Regions from separate parts of the Pseudobutyrivibrio sp. UC1225 genome, predicted to be linked through region 2. Evidence: predicted binding sites of a transcription regulator. Region 2 holds the regulator's gene; each other region holds the start of a gene.

Region 1 (7,616 bases), 140 kb from region 2:
TATTGTTAAGTGTAACGTCGTTACGATAATCCTTTGGGAAAAGTGGACGCATAGGTCTGTCGATAACACGAGATGTAAGAACTGCGTTCTCAGATGCCTTACCTTCTCTCTTATTAAATCCACCTGGAATCTTACCTACTGCGTATGTCTTCTCTTCGAACTCTACTGAAAGAGGGAAGAAATCGATGCCATCACGTGGCTTATCAGATGCTGTAGCAGTTGAAAGAACTGTTGTATCACCATACTGAATAAATGCTGCTCCATTAGCCTGAGCTGCAACTCTGCCGATATCTACACGAAGTGTTCTACCAGCTAAATCCATTGTAAATGTCTTCATGGTTTTCTCCTTATAAACTTAAATTATATTAAGCTCTAACCCGAAACTACTGAAAATGAAGCGAACTTCTAGAACCTTGACTTATTATAAGTCTTTCGCTAACAAATTCAGTGGCTTCGGATTGGGCTCGAAAACTAAATCATAGAAAAATGAGCGGAGAATACACTCCGCTCGTATAGATTACTTTCTTAAGCCAAGACGCTCAATAATTGAACGATATCTCTCAATATCTGTGTTCTTAAGGTATGCAAGAAGGTTTCTTCTCTTACCAACCATCTTCATCATACCACGACGTGAATGATGATCACCTGGGTTAGCCTTAAGATGCTCTGTAAGCTCTGAGATACGAGCTGTAAGAACTGCAATCTGAACCTCTGGAGAACCTGTGTCACCAGCTGTTCTAGCGTACTCATTGATAATTGCCTGCTTCTTCTCTTTTGTAATCATTTTAATTACCTCCTAATAAAACTATTAATATGCCGTAACTAAGGAAAGGTCGGAGTGTCCAAAACCTGAGTTACAGTAAATCGTACTTTAGTATAATAGCACAGCCAGTAAAATATGTAAACAAAGAAAAAATCATAAACTAGCTTATATTAAAGCTGTACCATATCCTGAATGGCATATTCTGATATATTGCCTATTTTACCGCTATTTACATATATTGTAGAAAAATCATAATTCACTGCAAAATAAATATTTCCTTTATCATTCTTATCGCCTATAGAAATATAGATTGCGTCTCCAGTAGAATCTTCTATCGAAAATACTTTTGACTCTGTGTTTAAGCCATAATCTTCGCCATTTGCATTTTCAATATAATCGATACTATGAATATCACACAAATAATTTAGAACATTATCAATTCGACTCTGATTTAAACTGATATCAGTATTGTCAGTATAAATCCACTGATCATTAATCTTTTCGAAATAAAGTTCAATACCATTTGAATCAGTCATAGTGAACTTATAAACCTCTTCTTTTGGTATATAGATTATTTGCTCACCCTTATCCTTTTTTTCGCTTTCTTTATCAAGTTTATCTGCTATGGATGGGGTATTGGATATAATTGTTTCGTCGCTGGGATTGAGCAATCCTAAAGGCGGATTTTCACTATTCCATACATGATTCATATAAATAATAGCTATAAAGGCGCCAATCAGTATCAGAACAAGAATCAATAAAACTATCTTTAATTTCTTAGAATTCAAAAATGCCCCCATAACTCCAGCTCCTCCTAAACAAAAAATTGCTTTACAACTATATTGTAAAGCAATTTTAATTGATTATCTATAAATAATATCGTCTCTGCTAGGACCGTTTGAAATCATTGTAATTGGGAAGCCAATCTCCTTCTCAATAAATTCAATGTACTCACGGCAGTTTTCTGGAAGATCTTCGTATTTCTTAACACCACGAATATCGCACTTCCATCCTGGAAGAGTAACAAGAACTGGCTTAGCCTTTTCAAGCTTAGATGTAACAGGGAAATCGGTAGTAACTTCTCCATCGATTTCATATCCAACACAAACTGGAATTTCATCGAGGTATCCAAGAACATCAACTACTGTGAAGGCTACATCTGTTGTACCCTGCATTCTACATCCATATTTTGATGCAACACAATCGAACCAACCCATACGACGAGGACGTCCAGTTGTAGCACCAAACTCACCACCATCGCCTCCGCGACGTCTGAGCTCATCAGCCTCATCTCCAAAGATTTCTGAAACGAAGGCTCCAGCACCTACTGCTGAAGAATAAGCCTTACATACTGTAACCACCTGCTTAAGCTCCTGAGCCGGGATACCAGCACCAATACAACCATAAGGTGCAAGTGTTGATGAAGATGTAACCATAGGATAAATGCCATGATCAGGATCCTTAAGTGTGCCAAGCTGTCCCTCAAGGAGAATTGTTTTGTCTTCCTTAAGTGCATTCCAAAGATATGCAGAAGTATCGCAAACATAAGGTGCAATCATATCTCTGTACTCGTGAAGTGTATTAAGAAGCTCTTCTGGTGTAAGAAGTGGCTTGTGATAAAGATGCTCTAAAAGAATATTCTTCTGCTCGCAAGTACGAACTACCTTTTCCTTTAAAAGCTTCTCATCAAAAAGCTCCTGAACCTGATATCCAATTTTTGCATATTTATCTGAGTAGAATGGAGCGATACCACTCTTTGTTGAACCGAAAGAGGCCTTTCCAAGACGTTCTTCTTCATATTGATCAAAGAGAATATGATATGGCATTACAATCTGAGCTCTGTCTGATACCAAAATCTTTGGTGCAGGTACTCCCTTCTCAACAATGGAGTTGATCTCATTAATAAGGATTGGAATATTAAGAGCTACACCATTTCCAATAATACTTGTGGTGTGACTATAAAATACTCCGGAAGGTAATGTATGAAGAGCAAATTTACCGTAATTATTTACGATAGTATGACCAGCATTAGCTCCTCCCTGAAAACGAACAATGATGTCAGCGTTTGCAGCCATCATGTCAGTAATCTTGCCTTTTCCTTCGTCGCCCCAATTGGCGCCTACAACTGCTTTTACCATAACAATCCTCCTAAAATATTGCCTAAATTATTCTATATCAATCAGCTTCTTTGTAACTGTACAAGCTAAAGCGCCTGGTCCAATATGACATGAAACTGATAATGATAACGGATCTATCCAAATATTTTTAACAGGAAATTCTTCTAATAGTTCTTCACGGAATTTCTCAGCTGCTTCCTGATTCTGAGTATGTGCTACAGAAATAACAACATCATCAAAATTATCTGTATGAAGGACATCTTTCATATCCTTTTTTAAAGCTTCTATCATAGTCTGCTTTGCAGCCTTCATGGTACGTGCCATGCTGTATTTATCAAGCTTTTCTCCATAGATAGATAGAACAGGCTTAATCTTAAGCAAGGAACCAATAGCTGCTACAGCAGGAGTAAGTCTTCCACCCTTCTTCAAGTATTCAAGAGTATCAACTGTAATATAAATTGTAGATGCAGATTTAATTTCCATAAGTGCGTCGCAAATTTCTTGTGCACTCTTACCCATATCCGCAAGCTTCTTAGCTTCTAAAGCTGAAAGCTTCTGTGTAACGGATATACGCTGATTATCTACAACAACAACTCTTCCATCATAATCCTCTGACAACATCTTTGCTGTGGCACAAGATGATGAAAGGCCAGATGACATAGGAATGTAAACAAGCTCATCATATTCTTCAAGAATCTTATCCCAGGAATCCATAAGATTACCTGTGATAGGCATTGAAGTAGTAATTTCTCCGCCTTGGGTAAGCTTCTCATAAAACTCGTCCTGACTAAGGTCGATGTCCTCGTAATATAACTGTCCATCAATATAAAAAGGCATTGGCTCAACGAAGATACCTAATTTTTTAGACTCTTCCTGAGTAATGCCACTATTGCTATCTGTAAGTATTGCTACTTTACTCATAATTCACCTCGAAAATTGTATTGCTTAAAATAAAAGCACCGCTGATTATGATACCATAACCAGCGGTGAAATAAAACATTTTTAAGTGAATTTTAGTACATTCCACCCATTCCACCAGCAGCAGCGGCTGCAGCAGCTGCATCAGCAGCAGGATCCTTAATATCAGCAACAACTGACTCTGTTGTAAGAAGTGTAGATGCAACAGAAGCAGCATTCTGAAGTGCTGTTCTTGTAACCTTTACAGGATCAAGGATACCAGCCTTAACCATGTTTACATACTCTTCCTTGTATGCATCAAAGCCTACAGCGTCCTCAGACTCACGTACCTTGTTAATGATAACTGAGCCCTCAAGACCTGCATTTGCAGCAATGTAGAAAAGTGGAGCCTCAAGTGCCTTAACAATAACGTTAGCACCAGTCTTCTCGTCACCAGAAAGTGTCTCAGCAAGCTCAGCAACCTTCTTCTGAACGTGGATGTATGCAGAACCACCACCTGAGATGATACCTTCCTCAACAGCTGCACGTGTAGCGTTAAGAGCATCTTCCATACGAAGCTTAGCTTCCTTCATCTCTGTCTCTGTAGCAGCACCTACACGGATAACTGCAACACCGCCAGCGAGTTTAGCAAGTCTCTCCTGAAGTTTTTCCTTATCAAACTCTGATGTTGTCTCATCAATCTGACCACGAATTTGTGCTACACGAGCCTCGATTGCATCCTTATCGCCAACACCATCAACGATTGTAGTGTTTTCTTTATTAACCTTTACTGACTTAGCACGACCAAGCTGCTCAAGAGTTGTATCCTTAAGCTCAAGACCAACCTCCTCAGAGATTACCTGACCGCCTGTAAGGATAGCAATATCCTGAAGCATTTCCTTACGTCTATCACCATAGCCTGGAGCCTTAACAGCTACTACATTGAATGTGCCACGAAGCTTGTTAAGGATAAGTGTTGTAAGTGCCTCTCCCTCAATATCCTCTGCGATGATAAGAAGTCTTGCACCTGACTGTACAATCTGCTCAAGTACTGGAAGAAGCTCCTGGATATTAGAAATTTTCTTGTCTGTGATAAGGATGTATGGATCATCAAGATTTGCTTCCATCTTATCCATATCTGTACACATGTAAGCTGAAATATAACCTCTATCGAACTGCATACCTTCTACAAGGTCGAGCTCTGTCTGCATTGTCTTTGATTCCTCGATTGTGATAACACCATCGTTAGAAACCTTTTCCATAGCGTCAGCAACCATCTGACCTACTTCATCATCACCAGCAGAAATAGCAGCTACTCTTGCAATCTGCTCCTTGCCATCAACAGCCTTTGACATAGCTGAGATAGCCTCTGTAGCACACTCTACAGCCTTCTTCATTCCCTTTCTAAGAACGATTGGGTTTGCTCCTGCAGCAAGGTTCTTCATACCTTCCTTAACCATTGCCTGAGCAAGAACTGTAGCTGTTGTTGTACCGTCACCTGCTACATCATTAGTCTTTGTAGCAACTTCTTTTACAAGCTGAGCACCCATATTCTCAAATGGATCATCAAGCTCAACATCCTTAGCGATAGTAACACCATCGTTTGTAATAAGTGGAGCACCGTATGGCTTTGCAAGAACAACATTACGCCCCTTTGGTCCAATAGTAACTCTAACTGTATTTGCTAATTTATCAACACCTGCCTCTAAAGCCTGTCTAGCTTCAGCACCGTACTTAATTTCCTTTGCCATTATAATTTACCTCTTTTCTGTATTTTGAATTTAGATTATTCAACAACTGCAAGAATATCATTCTGACGAACGATAATGTATTCTTCGCCTTCAAGCTTAACCTCAGTACCTGCGTACTTAGAGTAGATAACCTTCTGGCCTTCCTTTACCTGCATAGTAACATCCTTACCATCTACAACCCCACCTGGACCAACAGCGATTACAAGTGCCTCCTGTGGCTTCTCCTGTGCTGCTGATGCAAGAATAATTCCTGATTTTGTAGTCTCTTCTGCCTCGCACTGCTTTAATACAACGCGGTCTGTTAATGGAACCAATTTCATTTTATATTACCTCCTAAATAATAATCTCTGCCATTCTGTTAGCACTCATTGTATACGAGTGCTAACTACAAAAAGTATAATAGGATTCTATTGAAAAACTTTCAACTAAATCGGAAGGAAGAATTTCAATAGAATCCTATTAAAAACTCTTTATTTCTCTTTTTTTCTCGTTTTTTCTTACTTTTGCATTTTTGGAAGCTTGGAAAGTACCGTATTTTTAAGGGTATCTCCGCCTACTGCCATCAAATGTTTCAGAACGTCTATGACTATTGCCTGGTTTTCTGGATCCAATTCCTGGATTTCCTTAGTAACTATTGCAATAGATTTTACTTTATTGCCTGTAATATGGGACATTTTCGTAGCTCCAGAATTAGATAAAAGCTCAAAGAATACGTCACCAAACGCTTCTCTGGTTTCGTAGTCAAACTTCTTAGTCCATTCTTTCATTATTTCATCAATCATAACTGATGAATTTGCTACAGAATCTACCTTTGTAAATCTATTACGAACCACCTGCCAACTAAATAAATCATGTTGGCTTAACCCTTTTGTATTAGAGGATACAACAGAAATCTTTGCTTTAGTGTACATCATCATTCCGATAATAGATTCATTTGGAATATATTTGTGTACTCTTTTAATTACGGACTTGTATTCTGGTGTTTTAAGAATTTCAGGAATAAAGCCAGGGCCATCGTTATTATAAATTTCTATAATATTATCCTTTATGTGAGGTTTACAAAATGCTGAACCATATAAGGCAAAGCTTCCACCCTTTGAATGACCTCCTATACGAAGCTGCTTCATTGTTCGGGCAAAATTTTTATTTAAGTATTCTACAGCCTTTAACTGACCACCTGTCCCTGGCGAAAAGGACATATTGAAATCCTCTTTCCATCCAATAAGACTGTCATCGGTACCACGGAATGCAACATAGATAGTGCCATCTGGCAGGTAAAAGGTGCATACAGCAAACTGACTTTGCTCTTCAGCATCAAGCTCGTTAACAAAACCAGAAAGCTTCATACCGCCAAATCTCTTAGAATGAGCCATTTCTCTTATAAGAAAAGGCGCGCGTTTTGTAAGGGAAGTCCTTGCCAGTAGCTCATTTTCAGAATGTTTTTCAAAAAATAAGTCACAGGCGTCTTCTATTGAAATCTTTTCCTTTAAGCCTGGTCCTGGGACTATACCATCGAAGGCTGTATATACAAGCTCGCATAAGACAGCATTGTCGACCTCGTTAAATGGGTCAATATCAAATGGTACGTCGCCTCGCCAAATCAGATAATCTTCAATGTTAGCCATAGTTATAAATTATTCCTCAAATAATGAGTCTGAGTTTGTGTCAGTGTAAATATCGTCAAAGTAATCTTCCTGAGGCTCCTCTTCAAAAATCGAATCATCAAGCGATGACTTACTTGGAGCATCCTCTAGATTACGATTGTAATTGCGATTAGCATCCTTTTTATGATCATGTAATCCAATTGCCATAAGAAGCAATGAGAATAAAGATAAAGCACCAACGGCAATCAAATATGAGCAAGTAATTACATTTCTTTCAAAAAACTTCTGTGGAACAAAAAGGAAATAGATACTAGCTGCTATACTTGCTATTCCGAAAATAAGGCTTATGAACCAAACCCCTCTTTGAATATGGAATAAAGCAAAAGATTGTTGAAGCATTACTGCTCCTAGAATCACGCCTATTAAGCAAACCAATGCTTCAATAAAAGTTGAAATAGTATTGGCCTGGAAAATAAAAACAGCG
Region 2 (7,616 bases):
AGTCTCAGTGGTCCATTTCAAATCCTTCTTTACTCTGTATGTGCGAATATAATCCGATGCTTTACTAAGATTATAGAAATAATCAGTAGCATCTTTAGCGCCTTTATTCTTATAAATACTATTAAACTCGTTAATAACCTGTGATGGTCTTGGGCAAAGGCAGTTCATCAGCTTTGTATCAAATAAATCTCTATATGTAATAGAGTCTTCTATGATACCGCTCTTAACTGCTTCCTCCAAAAGATCTGCAAGAACCTCCTCAAGAACAATGTCTGATAAATCACAATCTGGGTCAGTATACTCATCTTCCTTCAGACATTCTAATAAAAGATTTGTAGTATAGATACGCTCACATTCAGGTGTAAGCCCCTTATTAATTCCATACTGAACTAATTTTTTAATACTTTCCTGAATCATAATCCCCTCCGGTTAATTCAATTATTATATTTCAAATTATTCATTCCCCTATGGAAACTATTTTATAATATTTCAGTTTTCATAATCAAGCTTAACCACCAAAATTCTTGCAAATTCGACTATTAAAAAAGCTAGTAGTCTGTGTAGACTACTAGCCAAATATTTTATAGATCATCTATTGCATCTTTAATCTTATCAGCAAATCCCTTGCGTTTCTTTTCTGTCTTAACAGTCTTAGGACCACCTGTTGTAGTGTTTCCTGTAAGCTCATCAAACTTTCTAAGTGCATCCTTTGCGTCCTTAGAAAGAGATGTAGGAACCTGAACAACAAGTGTAACGTAATGGTCACCTCTCACTGCTTTATTTCTAAGTGATGGGATTCCTTTTCCCTTTAAGCGAATCTGAGTATTTGTCTGAGTACCAGGCTTAACCTCGTATGAAACCTTTCCATCAAGCGTCTCGATGATAACCTCTCCACCAAGTGCTGCCTGAGCAAATGAAATTGGAGCCTCTGAATAAATATCATAATCACGACGATGGAATGTAGGATGACTGGAAACGATAACCTCTACAAGTAAATCGCCTCTAGGACCACCATTTCTTCCTGGCTCACCCTTTTCACGAATGCGTACGCTTTGACCATTATCAATACCTGCAGGAATAGATACAGCAATCTTCTTTCTGCGAGATACATAACCTGTACCGTTACAATCTGGACATGGAGTATCAATAACTTCACCTGTACCATGACAATCTGGACAAGTAGTAACGTTCTGAACCATTCCAAAGAGGGACTGCTGTGTAACCATTACACGTCCCTTACCGCCACACTTAGTACATGTGCGCTTGCTTGTACCAGGCTTTGCACCTGAACCGTGGCATGCGGCACACTCTTCCTTAAGTGTAATCTCTATCTGCTTCTCGCAACCAAAGGCTGCCTCTTCAAATGTGATGTGAACAGCTGCACGAAGGTTTGCACCACGCATAGGACCATTAGATGCACTTCTTCCGCCGCCACCAAAGAAGCTTCCGAAAATATCGCCAAAAATATCGCCAAAATCCATACCTGAGAAATCGAAACCACCGGCTCCGCCTCCGCCATTTTCAAAGGCTGCATGACCAAACTGGTCGTACTGACGTCTCTTATCTGGATCAGAAAGAATCGCATAGGCTTCTGAGGCTTCCTTAAATTTCTTTTCAGCTTCAGCATCACCTGGATTCATATCTGGGTGATATTTCTTTGCAAGCTTTCTGTATGCACTTTTGAGCTCGCTTTCTGAGGCTGTCTTGGAAACACCAAGGACCTCATAGTAATCACGTTTTTGTTCTGCCATCTATTACACTTCCTTAAAGTCAGCGTCTACAACGTCATCGTTAGCTGCGCCTGTGTTTGCACCTGCTCCAGCGCCTGCACCTGTGAACTGGCTCATATCTGGGCCTGCACCAGCTGCACCCTGAGCTGCCTGTGACTGCTCATACATCTTTGCGAATACCTTCTGAGCTGACTCTGTAAGCTTCTCCTGAGCTGCCTTAAGCTCACCAATCTGTGAATCAGACATCTCTTCTGGAGTTGTGTACTGATCAAGAAGCTTCTGAGCTGCTTCGATATCAGCCTCTACTGCTGCCTTATCAGCTGCGTCAATCTTGTCGCCTACCTCATCAAGAGCCTTCTTTGTCTGGAATACAAAGCTCTCAACATCGTTTCTTGTATCAACAGCTTCCTTACGCTTCTTATCCTGAGCCTCGAACTCAGCAGCTTCCTTAACTGCCTTCTCGATATCATCATCAGACATGTTAGAACCAGCTGTAATTGTAATGTGTTGCTCCTTACCTGTTCCAAGATCCTTAGCAGATACGTTTACAATACCGTTTGCATCGATATCGAATGTAACCTCGATCTGTGGTACACCTCTCATTGCTGGTGGGATACCATCGAGTCTGAACTGTCCAAGTGACTTGTTATCCTTAGCGAACTGACGCTCACCCTGTACTACGTTGATATCTACTGCTGTCTGATTATCAGCTGCTGTAGAGAAAATCTGGCTCTTCTTTGTAGGGATAGTTGTGTTTCTCTCGATAAGTCTTGTAGCAATACCACCCATTGTCTCGATAGAAAGTGAAAGTGGTGTTACATCAAGAAGAAGGATATCGCCTGCACCAGCATCGCCAGCGAGCTTACCACCCTGGATTGAAGCACCGATAGCTACGCACTCATCTGGGTTAAGAGTCTTGCTTGGCTCGTGACCTGTAAGAGCCTTTACCTTATCCTGAACTGCTGGGATTCTTGTAGAACCACCAACAAGAAGTACCTTTGAAAGCTCTGATGCATTAAGACCTGCATCCTTAAGAGCCTGATTTACAGGGCCTGCTGTAGCCTCTACTAAATCATGTGTAAGCTCATCAAACTTAGCACGTGTAAGGTTCATATCAAAATGCTTTGGACCTTCTGCTGTAGCTGTGATGAATGGAAGATTGATGTTTGTAGTTGTTGCTGAAGAAAGCTCCTTCTTAGCCTTCTCTGCTGCTTCCTTAAGTCTCTGAAGTGCCATCTTATCTGTAGAAAGATCTACGCCTTCAGCTGCCTTAAACTCAGCAAGCATCCAATCTGTAATCTTCTGATCAAAGTCATCACCACCAAGTCTGTTGTTACCAGCTGTAGCGAGAACCTCAATAACGCCATCACCGATTTCGATGATAGATACATCAAATGTACCACCACCAAGATCGTATACCATAATCTTCTGCTCCTGCTCGTTATCAAGACCATAAGCAAGTGCAGCTGCTGTAGGCTCGTTGATGATACGCTTTACATCAAGACCTGCAATCTTACCAGCATCCTTTGTAGCCTGACGCTGAGCATCGTTGAAGTATGCAGGAACAGTGATAACTGCCTCTGTAACCTTCTCATTTAAGTAGCTCTCAGCATCGCTCTTAAGCTTCTGAAGAATCATAGCTGAAATCTGCTGTGGAGAGTACTTCTTATCGTCGATGATACGACCATTATCTGTGCCCATATCTCTCTTGATAGAAGCGATAGTCTTCTCAGCGTTTGTAACAGCCTGACGCTTTGCTGGCTCACCAACAAGTCTCTCACCTGTCTTTGTAAATGCTACGATAGATGGTGTTGTTCTAGCACCCTCTGTATTTGCGATAACAGTAGGCTTTCCACCTTCCATAACAGCAACACAGCTGTTAGTTGTTCCTAAATCGATACCAATAATCTTTCCCATGATTTATATCCTCCTAAATAATTTCCTTAGTTTGCTACCTTTACCATTGAATGACGGACTACAGTGTCATTGTACATATAGCCCTTCTGGAATTCTTCTACGACGATGTTCTCGCCAACTTCCTCATCCTCAACATGCATTACTGCGTTGTGGAAATCTGGATTGAATTCCTGTCCTACAGCCTCGATTGGCTTAACTCCTGCCTCATCAAGAGTTGTAAGTAATTGCTTATATATCATGAGCATTCCATCTGCAAATGGATCTGCTCCTTCCTCAACTGTAGCAAGACCTCTTTCGAAGTTATCTACTACAGGAAGAATCTTTTCTACGATGCTCTTTGCACCTGTTGCAAACATCTGAGACTTTTCAACTTCAGTTCTGCGTCTGAAGTTTTCAAATTCTGCCATCTGACGCATTACTCTGTCATTAAGCTGTTCGATTTGCTCGTCTCTTTTGTCTTTTTTCTTTTCCTTTTTCTTGAAGCCCTTCTTAGATTCTTTCTCAGAACCCTTAGCCTCAGCTGCCTCTTCTGTATTCTCAGCCGCAGCTTCCTCTTTCATTTCTTCAGCGTTCTCTACAGCTTCCTTAACTGCTTCTTCTGTAGAAAACTCTTCCATTTTATTCTCTGCCATTAAGAAATCTCCTAACTATCATTTTTCTTCTCATTACGGAGCAGCTTATCAAGCTGTCCCTTGAGACTTTTTATATTATCAACAACATTTTCGTAATCCATTCGTTTTGGACCTACAATACCAATTGTTCCTTTAACTCCGTCTCCAAGTTCGTATGTTGCTGTAACAATTGAGCAATCCTTCATGGTAGATATTGGTGATTCATCACCGATGTATACCTGAATGCCTGTCTCCTCATCAGAAGCATTCTCTGCGAGAAGCTCTATCAACGACTGCTTTTCTTCGAAGGTATCTAAAAGCTCAGATGCTTTCTTTGAATCTGAAAGCTCTGGGTATTTGAAGATGTTAGTCGCACCCGAGGTGTAAACCTGTAAATCTTCATCTTCTGTAATGGTCTCTGCTACAGTATCAAGTACCTGAGAAACTATCTCATCATGAATTCCCGCCTGATCCTTTAATCTGGTAATAAGCGCTAGATTAATCTGATCAACGGCTAGACCATTAAGATTTGTGTTCAAAAGCATATTTAGCTTAAGTAATGTCTCATTATCAAGTGGCTTGTCAATTTGAATGATTTTATTCTTTACAATATTTCCATCCATAACTACAACAGAAAGCAACTGATTTTCATCAACTGCTGAAAGCTGTACGAACTTCAATCTGTTCGAAACAACTGATGGAGCAGAAATCAATGTAGCATACTGTGTATTAGTAGCCAAAACCTTTGCCACGTTTTTAAGAAGAGTCTCCATCTTCTCTTCTCGTTCAATCATCCATTCCTTCATATCTGAAACTTCTTTATCTTTGGAAGCTATCAGATTGTTAACATAAAATCTGTAACCCTTGTCAGAAGGAATTCGTCCTGCAGATGTGTGAGGCTGAACGATATATCCTAAATCCTCAAGATCTGACATCTCATTACGAATGGTAGCCGAGCTTAGATTTAAATCTGTATATTTAGAAATGGTACGTGAACCAACTGGCTCTCCTGTTTCTAAATAATTTTTGATAATAGCATTTAGAATCTTAACTTTTCTCTCATCAAGCTCTGTATCTGCCATACATTCACCTCACTCACAACCGCCTTTGATTGTTAGCACTCATCAAATTGGAGTGCTAATCATTTTCTGATGTTAATTTACACCTACCCTATCCTTTTGTCAACTGACTTTAGATTTTTTTTAGATTTATAAATAGATAAATAAAGCCAAACATGATAAACTAGTCAAAGCTAAGAATATTAAATAAGAAGAGGAATTTATGGATCAGAGTAAAATTAGAAATTTTTGTATAGTAGCACATATCGATCACGGCAAGTCTACTCTTGCTGATCGTATTATACAGATGACTGGAACTCTTACCGACAGAGAGATGCAGGCACAGGTTCTTGATAATATGGACCTTGAGCGTGAGCGTGGAATCACAATCAAGTCTCAGGCCGTCCGTATTATTTACAAAGCCGATGATGGTCAGGAGTATATCTTTAATCTTATCGACACTCCTGGTCACGTAGATTTTAATTATGAAGTTTCCCGCTCCCTTGCAGCTTGCGATGGGGCTATTCTTGTTGTAGATGCAGCTCAGGGTATCGAGGCTCAGACTCTTGCAAATGTTTATCTTGCATTAGATCACGACCTTGATGTTATCCCTGTTATCAATAAGATTGACTTACCATCTGCAGATCCAGAACATGTTATAGAAGAAATTGAGGACATTATCGGTCTTGAGGCTCAGGATGCTCCTCAGATTTCCGCTAAGACAGGTCTTAATATTCACGATGTACTTGAAGCAATAGTTCATCAGCTTCCAGCACCTAAGGGGGATGTAAAAGCTCCTCTTCAGGCACTTATCTTCGACTCCCTTTACGATCCTTACAAGGGTGTTATCGTATTCTGCCGAGTTAAAGAAGGTACTCTTAAGGTTGGCGATAAAGTTCGCATGATGGCAACAAATGCTGAATTCGACGTTGTTGAAGTTGGCTACTTTGGCGCTGGTCAGTTCATTCCTTGTGATGAGCTTCCTGCTGGTATGGTTGGTTACATGACAGCTTCTATCAAAAACGTACGTGATACTCGCGTCGGTGATACTATCACACACGTTAATCGTCCAGCAGCCGAGCCTCTTCCAGGCTATAAGAAAGTTAACCCTATGGTTTACTGTGGATTGTATCCAGCTGATGGTGCAAAATATCCAGACTTAAGAGATGCTCTTGAGAAGCTTCAGCTTAACGATGCTGCACTTCAGTTTGAGCCTGAGACTTCTATTGCACTCGGCTTCGGATTTAGATGTGGTTTCCTTGGTCTTCTTCATTTGGAAATCATTCAGGAACGTTTAGAGCGTGAGTATAATCTTGATCTTGTTACTACTGCTCCATCAGTAGTTTACCGAGTACATAAAACTGACGGTACCATGATTGAACTTACAAACCCAAGCAATCTTCCAGATCCATCAGAAATTGATTACATGGAAGAGCCTATGGTTGATGCCGAAATCATGGTTACCAGCGAATTCATAGGTGCTATTATGGATCTTTGTCAGGAGCGCCGCGGTCAGTACATAAGCATGGAGTATATTGAGGAAACACGTGCCCTTATCAAATATACTCTTCCACTTAACGAAATCATCTACGATTTCTTTGATGCTTTAAAGAGCCGTTCACGTGGTTATGCTTCCTTTGATTACGAAATGAAGGGATATCAGAAATCTGAGCTTGTTAAGCTTGATATCCTCATTAATAAAGAAGAAGTTGATGCACTTTCCTTCATCGTCTTCTCGGGAACAGCTTACGAGCGAGGAAGAAAAATGTGCGAAAAGCTTAAAGATGAAATTCCACGTCACTTGTTCGAGATTCCTATTCAGGCAGCTGTTGGCTCAAAGGTTATTGCTCGTGAAACAGTTAAAGCTATGCGCAAGGACGTTCTTGCCAAGTGTTATGGTGGCGATATTTCACGAAAGAAAAAACTTCTTGAAAAACAGAAGGAAGGAAAAAAGAGAATGCGTCAGGTTGGCAATGTAGAAATTCCACAGGCAGCCTTCATGAGCGTTCTTAAGCTTGACGAGGACTAAAATGAATCCTATCGAACTGTACATACATATACCATTTTGCGTAAAAAAATGTTTATATTGCGATTTCCTTTCTGGGGTTTTCGATGAAAAAATGCAGCGGCGTTATACCGCTGCTTTGTGCACTGAGATAAAATACGTTGCAGCCACTCATCCAAACTGTATTATTTCCACTATTTATGTGGGTGGTGGCACACCATCATGGCTCTCAGAGGATTTGATGGATGCTATTATCACCACTGTTAAGGAATGCTTCAAAATTGATCCTTTGGCA
Region 3 (7,616 bases), on a different contig from region 2:
ATGATTATATGGATTGTGTAAACATTCAGATTCTCAGATCTAACATGTATCTGCCATCAGCATATCGTTGCGTAGAGGTATAGGGGAAGATTTATAATAAATATAAATTTGGTGCCACATCTATTATTGGATGTGGCATTTTTCTTTGTGAGCAAGAAACTGATTGAGTGAAATTTAGTTTATTGTTACAATACTATTTATCAATAAAAATAGTATTGGAGAAGGTTGTGAAAGACTTAAAGCATTTATATTATTTTGAAAAGTTATTGGAGGATTCCTATAACGACTTATGCAGACAGGCTCAGTCTGAAGGTAAGAAAGCAATCGGACATGTTTGTTTTCAGATACCAGAGCCACTTTTAAATCTGCCAGGTTGTTTCTCCACACGTCTACGTGCACCTCGCACAGGCTCCATTGAAATGGGAACCTATTATATGAGCTCGACTTTATGTGAAGCATGTCGAGCTTACCTCGAGAGAGCAATCGAGGGAGGCTTTAATTTTCTTGACTGCATTTTGGCACCTGACGCCTGCGCACAGATGAATCGTTGCGTGGAAAATATAGAAAGACTAAAGACTAATCCAAAGGATTCATTCTTTGTTACATATTCAGATGTGCCAATGAAGTCGGACGAATCTGCTCTTAAGCATTATGTAAAGCAGATGCGTATTAGAGTACTTGAGCCATTACATGAAAATTTTGGAATAGATGTTTCTGATGAGGCGCTTCGTAAAGCGGTAGAGGAGCAGAATGAGATAAGCAGATTGATTACTGCCATTGGAGAATATCGTAAATGCGATAATCCTGTTATTACAGGATATGAGTTTGCAGTATTATGTTTGGCTACCTATTGCTGCCCAAAGTATTTGATAAAGGAAAAACTAGAGGAGACTTTAGAGGAGCTTAAAACCCGCGAGCCAGACCCAGCAGGAAAATATCGCATTCGTGTAGTGATGGTTGGTTCTGAGATTGATGACCCAGAGTTTATCCAGCTGGCAGAGGAATGCGGAGCTCTTGTGGTAGCCGACAGATTCTGCTTCGGTTCCTTACCAGGCCGACAGGAAATTGTTTTAAATGATGAGGAAGATGTTCTTACTCAGATTTGTCGTACTTATTTGGAGTGGGGCAAGTGTCCTCGTTTCTTTAATCAGGATAAGATAATGGAACGCCGTGAATACGTTGACCAGCTGGCAAAGGAATATCATGCAGATGGTCTTATTTATGAGCAGATAAAATTCTGTGATTACTGGGGTTACGAAAGAGCTTCAGCTTTTCATGTTATGCAGGAGGAGTATGTCTGGCCTGTACTTTCCGTGGACAGACCATATTCAGTGCGTTCTTCCGGTCAGCTTCGCACACGAATTCAGGCTTTTGTAGAGCGTGTGGAAATGAAAAAGATTGCAGAGAAAAAGGCTGAAAGGAGCGCGAACTAATGGGAAAAGAATATGGAAGTGAGCCACTTGGCAAAGTGCTTTATTCAGGACGTCGCCCTCGCCGCTGCAGAGAATGGCGTGGTTTTAAAGATACCTGGTACGATTACACTCGCTGGCTTTATTACCTATCAGTGCTGGCTAGATTTATGATGAAGCCAAACAATTTCAAAGGCTTCTTTAGATATCGTTGGATGAGCAATTATCTGGCAGTACCTGATTTTATGGACAGACACACAGAAGGTCTTAGAGGTACAGCCCTTAGACTTGCTCATGAAGGAATCGGCCTTATTGTCATCGATATGACTCTTTCTCTTACGGATATGTTCAAGGCTGATCCTGAAATTGGAAATGATACAGAGCTTTCAAAGAAGATGGTTATCTTCGATGAAAATATGATGAGCACTATTATGGGGGGCTTCAGAAATCTTAAATGGGTCAGCTACGAGGTTCCTGCCATCTATGCCAGCTCCTTTATGTGTCAGGAAGGCGTAATGCATTATGTGGACAAGACTCACGAATATGGAGTCCCTACAGATGTTTGCCCAATGCCCGCTGCGGAGCTTGGAGCAGCCATTGATGACGATTTGCCTAAGATAGGTGCCTGTGCAGTTCAGTGTAATACTACCTGCGATGGCAGTCTTATGGGCGGTGGACTTATGGCAAGAAGTATGGGTATACCTACATTCCAATTGGCATCGCCAATCCGTCATCGCCAGGAGAGTGTGCAGGAATATGCAGGTGAGGAAATTTTAAATGCCATTCACTTTATCGAGGAGCAGACAGGTGAGAAATTCGATTGGGATTATCTTTTTGAAAATATGGCTCGCTTCAATGATGAAACAAAGGAATTTTTAGAGTGGCTGGAAATCAATAAGACACCATATCCACAGCTGCTGGGAGCCACACTTGGTTTCTATAGATATGGTGAATATATGGCAGCCGGTGGACGTAGTCCGCTCTTTTTAGAGACAAGTAAGAAGATTACAAAACTTGCAACTGAGGCTTATAGGAATAAGGAAATGGCCTGCAAAGAGTATCGCCATCGTGCAATCCTTTGGGGTGTTCAGGCTGCGTACTATACCGCATTTCCGAATTGGCTTATGAACTGCTGGGGAATCGTGCCAATCAATGACATGCTTTGCTGCGTTTCTACAGAGATGGTCAGCACCACAGACAAACATCAGGCACTTCTAGATTTAGGTTATCTCTACGAAAATATGATTATGAGAAGCCGCTCTAATGGTGGCTATGAAACAGGTGTGGAGGACCTTTTCAGAATCTGTGAGCAGATGAACGCAGATATGGTCATCATGTATGTGCACATTGGGTGCAAATCTATGGCAGGCTACCATGGCCTTTTTGAAGAAGAGGCCAGAAAGCGCGGCATTCACTGGATTTGGGTAAATCACAATCTGATGGTACCTTATGACGGCACCCGACGTGACATGCGCACCGAGGTAAATCGCTACATGCGCACCATCCTCAAGGAAGAGCCAGTGGACCCAAGCCTGGAGGACTTTGATGATTCACTCTGTTGGTAGTTTTTATAAAATATGGTGTTTGCTAAGGTCTAAGCTTTCGGCTTAGGCCTTTTTATCGCGATAAAGATATTCAAGCTGAACACTTTTTATACTTTGTGAATTATTTTTTTATAAAGTGAAACTTTTTCACTCACCACACGTCTAATGTATGTAAGAACAATTGAAGGACGCTTTGATTATTCTTAATACTGTGTGCACAACAGGAGGCTGCTATAAATGCAGAAGCGAGACATAAATGAACTTATAGTAAGAGCAAAAAGGCGTGATAAGGATGCTTTTACTGAACTAATAAATAGATATATGCAGGACATGTACAAGGTGGCACTGGCAATTCTTATGAATGATGAGGATGTGGCCGATGCCATTCAGGAGACAATCCTAAATTGTTGGGAGAAAATAGATACACTTAGGGTTAACAAATATTTTAAAACTTGGCTTACAAAGATTCTCATGAATAATTGTTATGACATCATTAGGAATGGGCAGAATCAGGCCGAGATTCATGAATGGGATGAACCTACCTATGAGGACGACTGTAACCTAGAGCTGAAAGAAGCTTTGAGTAAGCTTGAGGAGAAATACAGAGTTATCATAGTGATGTTTTATTGGCAGGGTTATTCCATCGATGAGATTTCAAAAGTATTAGATCTCCCGGCGAATACAGTCAAAACCAGATTAAAGCGTGGCCGAGAAAGATTGGCCAGATATTACGAGATAGTTGAGTAGAAAGGAAGACAGTGATATGGATAAAAAGAAGTTAATAATATCTGATGCTGAAATTCCTACAATAGTTCAGGAAAAAGTAGACCTTGCCTTTACTCAGATTTATGAGGAAGAGGAGAGGACAATGAAAAAGAGAAGCTTTAGAATTGTTAAGACAATAGTAGCAACAGCTGCAGCCCTTGGCGTAGTGATTCTATCAGGTGTATGTATTACAAATCCTTCTTTTGCAGAAGAGGTTCCTGTTGTTGGAAATGTATTTTCGAGTATTGGCCATAAACTTGGTTTTGGTGGGGATTATGAAAAATACGCAAAACCAATTGCATCAGATTCATTAAATGATGCTGTGGCATTAAGCCAGACTGTGGATGGCAATACTGTAACTTTGCAGGATATCTATTGCGATGAGAAAGCAATGTATATAAGTATGATTATTGAGTCAAAAGAGGCGTTCCCAATTAATCAGATGTATCCTGATTTGGATAACAAGGACATGTATATGTTTTATCTATTTGATTCAAAATTAAAATATAGCTTTGAGACAGAGGATAGTAGTTATAATAATAATTCTTTAGATTATTTAAATGGAGAATTTATTGATGATAATACATTCCAGGGAGTCGTAAAGGTCGATTTAGATTATGTGCTGAATTACTACTCAAAGGATGTACTTGATAGTAGTGATTATTATACAGACGCCAATACACCAGTTTCACATTATGAGTTGCCTGATTCCTTTACAGTAGATTTTGAACTAAATGATATTGTTACTGATATTAATAATCCAGAATTTAGTAAGTTGTCAACAGAAGAACAAGATTCTCTTGGCTTTAGGAATGAATATGAAAATTGGTGGATTGATGGTCCTTGGAAGTTTTCATTTGAAGTAAACGTTGATAGAGAAAATACTACATCAAGAACCATTGCCGTTGAAGGTGTATCCGGGCTTAGTGAGATAACAGTTAGCAAGACCCCATTTGAATTAGAGTTAGAATATGATGATCCAAATGCGGATTATATTGTTGTTGCCCTTGATAAGGATGGAAAACATATGTCGGCAGTTAATAATTTGGATATGGTTCCAGTGGATGGACATGATATCTCTGAAATAACGCTTTATGTTTGCGACTACTATGATTACATGGACGAAATAAAGGGGCTTCAGTTAGAAGGTGATGGAGCAAAAGATATTTTGGATGAAAAGGCTCTTTGGAGTGGAAAGATAGAATTCTAAAAAAGGCATAAATAAAGGCTTTTTATAGACAAAATATAAAATATTTATTAATTATTAGCACTCTCTCTTGTAGAGTGCTAATTTTTGTGTTAGAACATAATTAAGAAAAGAGAAGGTACATCATCTGCCACCCTGGCGAAGGGAAGGCTAGGGAGAAAGGAGAAGATTTATGAATATCCAGAAATTTACACAGAAATCTATAGAAGCCATAAATGGCTGTGAAAAGATAGCAATGGAGTATGGCAATCAGGAGCTGGAGCAGGAGCATCTTTTAATGGCGCTGATGCGTCAGGAGAATGGTCTGATTCCTTCATTGATTAGCAAGATGAATATCGACACTACTCAATTCGTAAATGCGATAGACGCAGCTCTTAGTGCCAGAGTGAAGGTGCAAGGAGGACAGCTAAGAGTTGGTCAGCAGCTTAATTATGTGCTTACCTATGCAGAGGATGAAGCAAAGGCTATGCGAGATAGCTATGTTTCGGTAGAGCACCTTATGCTTGCCATGATTAAAAAGCCAAGCACTCCAATAAAGAACATTTTCAAGCAGTTTGGCATTACAAGAGACAGCTTCCTTGCAGTACTAGCCACAGTAAGAGGAAATCAAACCGTAAATACGGATAATCCAGAGGCTACCTACGACACACTTGAGAAGTATGGCTACGACCTGGTAGAAAGAGCAAGAGATAACAAGCTTGATCCAGTAATTGGTCGTGATGAGGAAATACGAAATGTTATCCGAATCCTTAGCCGAAAGACAAAGAACAATCCAGTTCTTATCGGTGAGCCTGGTGTTGGTAAAACAGCAGTTGTAGAGGGTTTGGCACAGCGTATTGTCCGTGGTGATGTGCCAGATGCACTTAAGAATAAAAAGGTATTCTCACTTGAGATTGGTTCAATGATTGCAGGTGCAAAATACCAGGGCGAGTTTGAGGAGAGATTAAAGGCTGTCCTTGATGAGATTAAAAATTCAGATGGCGAAATCATCCTGTTTATTGATGAATTACACACAATCATCGGAGCAGGAAAGAATGGCAGCGGTGGACTTGATGCAGGCAACATGCTAAAGCCTATGCTTGCCCGTGGCGAGCTTCACTGTATCGGTGCTACTACACTTGATGAATACAGAGAATACATTGAAAAGGATGCTGCATTAGAGCGTCGTTTTCAGCCAGTTATGGTTGATGAGCCTACAGTCGAGGATACTATCTCAATCCTTCGTGGACTTAAAGAACGTTACGAGGTATTCCACGGAGTAAAGATTACAGATGGTGCATTAGTAAGTGCAGCTACACTTTCAAACAGATATATTTCAGACAGATTTTTACCAGATAAAGCAATCGATCTTGTGGATGAGGCTTGTGCCCTTATTAAGACAGAACTTGATTCAATGCCGGCAGAGCTTGATGAAATGAACCGACGAGTAATGCAGCTGGAAATTGAAGAGGCAGCTCTTAAGAAGGAGACAGATAAGCTTTCTCAGGATAGACTAGCTGACCTTCAGAAGGAACTGTCAGAACTTCGAGACGAGTACAATACAAAGAAGGCTGCATGGGATAACGAGAAAAAGCTAGTGGAGGATGTTACAAAAATCCGCGAGGAATTAGATGACGTCCAGGGCCAGATTAAGATTGCTCAGCAAAAATATGACCTTGAAGAGGCGGCAAAGCTACAGTATGGCAGACTTCCAGAACTTGAAGCACAGCTTGCCGACGCAGAAGAAAGACTTAAGAGTCGTGATGCAAATCTTGTTCATGAGAATGTTTCTGAGGATGAGATAGCAAGAATCATTTCCAGATGGACAGGCATTCCTGTGGCAAAGCTTAACGAGAGTGAGCGAAGCAAGACACTTCATCTTGATGAGGAATTGCACAAGAGAGTCATGGGACAGGACGATGCTGTAAAGCTTGTATCAGAAGCCATCATTCGTTCAAAGGCTGGTATCAAGGACCCAAGCAAGCCTATCGGTTCATTCCTATTCTTAGGACCTACTGGTGTAGGTAAGACAGAGCTTGCAAAGACACTTGCACAGGCACTTTTCGATGATGAAAATGCTATGGTCAGACTTGATATGTCTGAATATATGGAAAAGTTTAGCGTGAGCCGTCTTATAGGAGCGCCTCCAGGATATGTAGGATATGACGAGGGTGGTCAGCTGACAGAGGCAGTTCGTCGTAAACCATATTCGGTAGTACTTTTTGATGAGGTTGAAAAGGCACATCCAGATGTGTTCAACGTGCTTTTACAGGTGCTTGATGATGGTCGAATCACTGATTCCCAGGGACGTACAGTGGATTTCAAAAACACAATCATTATCATGACCTCAAATCTTGGTTCACAGTATCTACTTGATGGTATTGATGAAGCAACTGGCGAGATCACCGACGCGACAAATGAGCTGGTAATGAATGAGCTTAGAAATTCATTCCGACCAGAGTTTCTTAATAGACTTGATGAAATCATTATGTTCAAGCCTCTTACAAAGGATAACATTGGCGGTATTGTAGATCTTATTCTTGAAGAACTTAATAAGAGACTTGAAGATAGACAGCTTAAAATTGAGCTTACCTCAGCAGCTAAACAATTTGTAATAGATCAGGGCTATGATCCAGTATATGGTGCCCGTCCACTTCGTAGATTTATTCAAAAAAATGTGGAAACTATGGCTGCAAAAATCATCCTTGGTGG

The links. The regulator HrcA, encoded in region 2, represses chaperone genes, less so after heat shock. The targets are predictions, from matches to a motif close to TGTTAGCACTCNNNNNNNNNGAGTGCTAACA.
Region 1: a site for HrcA is predicted at 5,885-5,915, ahead of BMZ41_RS01120 (co-chaperone GroES). Genes of this name have one in related genera too.
Region 3: a site for HrcA is predicted at 4,981-5,011, ahead of clpB (ATP-dependent chaperone ClpB). Genes of this name have one in related genera too.

What each region holds. Positions count from the first base shown of each region.
Region 1 covers NZ_FOVQ01000001.1:221,013-228,628, forward strand. The annotation lists gene BMZ41_RS01090 (polyribonucleotide nucleotidyltransferase) at 1-337, opposite strand, end outside; gene rpsO (30S ribosomal protein S15) at 518-784, opposite strand; gene BMZ41_RS01100 (DUF4340 domain-containing protein) at 934-1,563, opposite strand; gene BMZ41_RS01105 (adenylosuccinate synthase) at 1,627-2,901, opposite strand; gene BMZ41_RS01110 (DegV family protein) at 2,929-3,801, opposite strand; gene groL (chaperonin GroEL) at 3,894-5,528, opposite strand; gene BMZ41_RS01120 (co-chaperone GroES) at 5,564-5,848, opposite strand; gene BMZ41_RS01125 (DUF2974 domain-containing protein) at 6,026-7,153, opposite strand; gene BMZ41_RS01130 (DUF308 domain-containing protein) at 7,163-7,616, opposite strand, start outside.
Region 2 covers NZ_FOVQ01000001.1:356,359-363,974, forward strand. The annotation lists gene galT (UDP-glucose--hexose-1-phosphate uridylyltransferase) at 1-417, opposite strand, end outside; gene dnaJ (molecular chaperone DnaJ) at 582-1,751, opposite strand; gene dnaK (molecular chaperone DnaK) at 1,755-3,647, opposite strand; gene grpE (nucleotide exchange factor GrpE) at 3,674-4,279, opposite strand; gene hrcA (heat-inducible transcriptional repressor HrcA) at 4,291-5,340, opposite strand; gene lepA (translation elongation factor 4) at 5,540-7,345, shown strand; gene hemW (radical SAM family heme chaperone HemW) at 7,347-7,616, shown strand, end outside.
Region 3 covers NZ_FOVQ01000008.1:43,134-50,749, reverse strand. The annotation lists gene BMZ41_RS10670 (tetratricopeptide repeat protein) at 1-83, shown strand, start outside; gene BMZ41_RS10665 (2-hydroxyacyl-CoA dehydratase family protein) at 228-1,433, shown strand; gene BMZ41_RS10660 (2-hydroxyacyl-CoA dehydratase family protein) at 1,433-2,974, shown strand; gene BMZ41_RS10655 (RNA polymerase sigma factor) at 3,191-3,700, shown strand; gene BMZ41_RS10650 (DUF4179 domain-containing protein) at 3,717-4,928, shown strand; gene clpB (ATP-dependent chaperone ClpB) at 5,098-7,616, shown strand, end outside.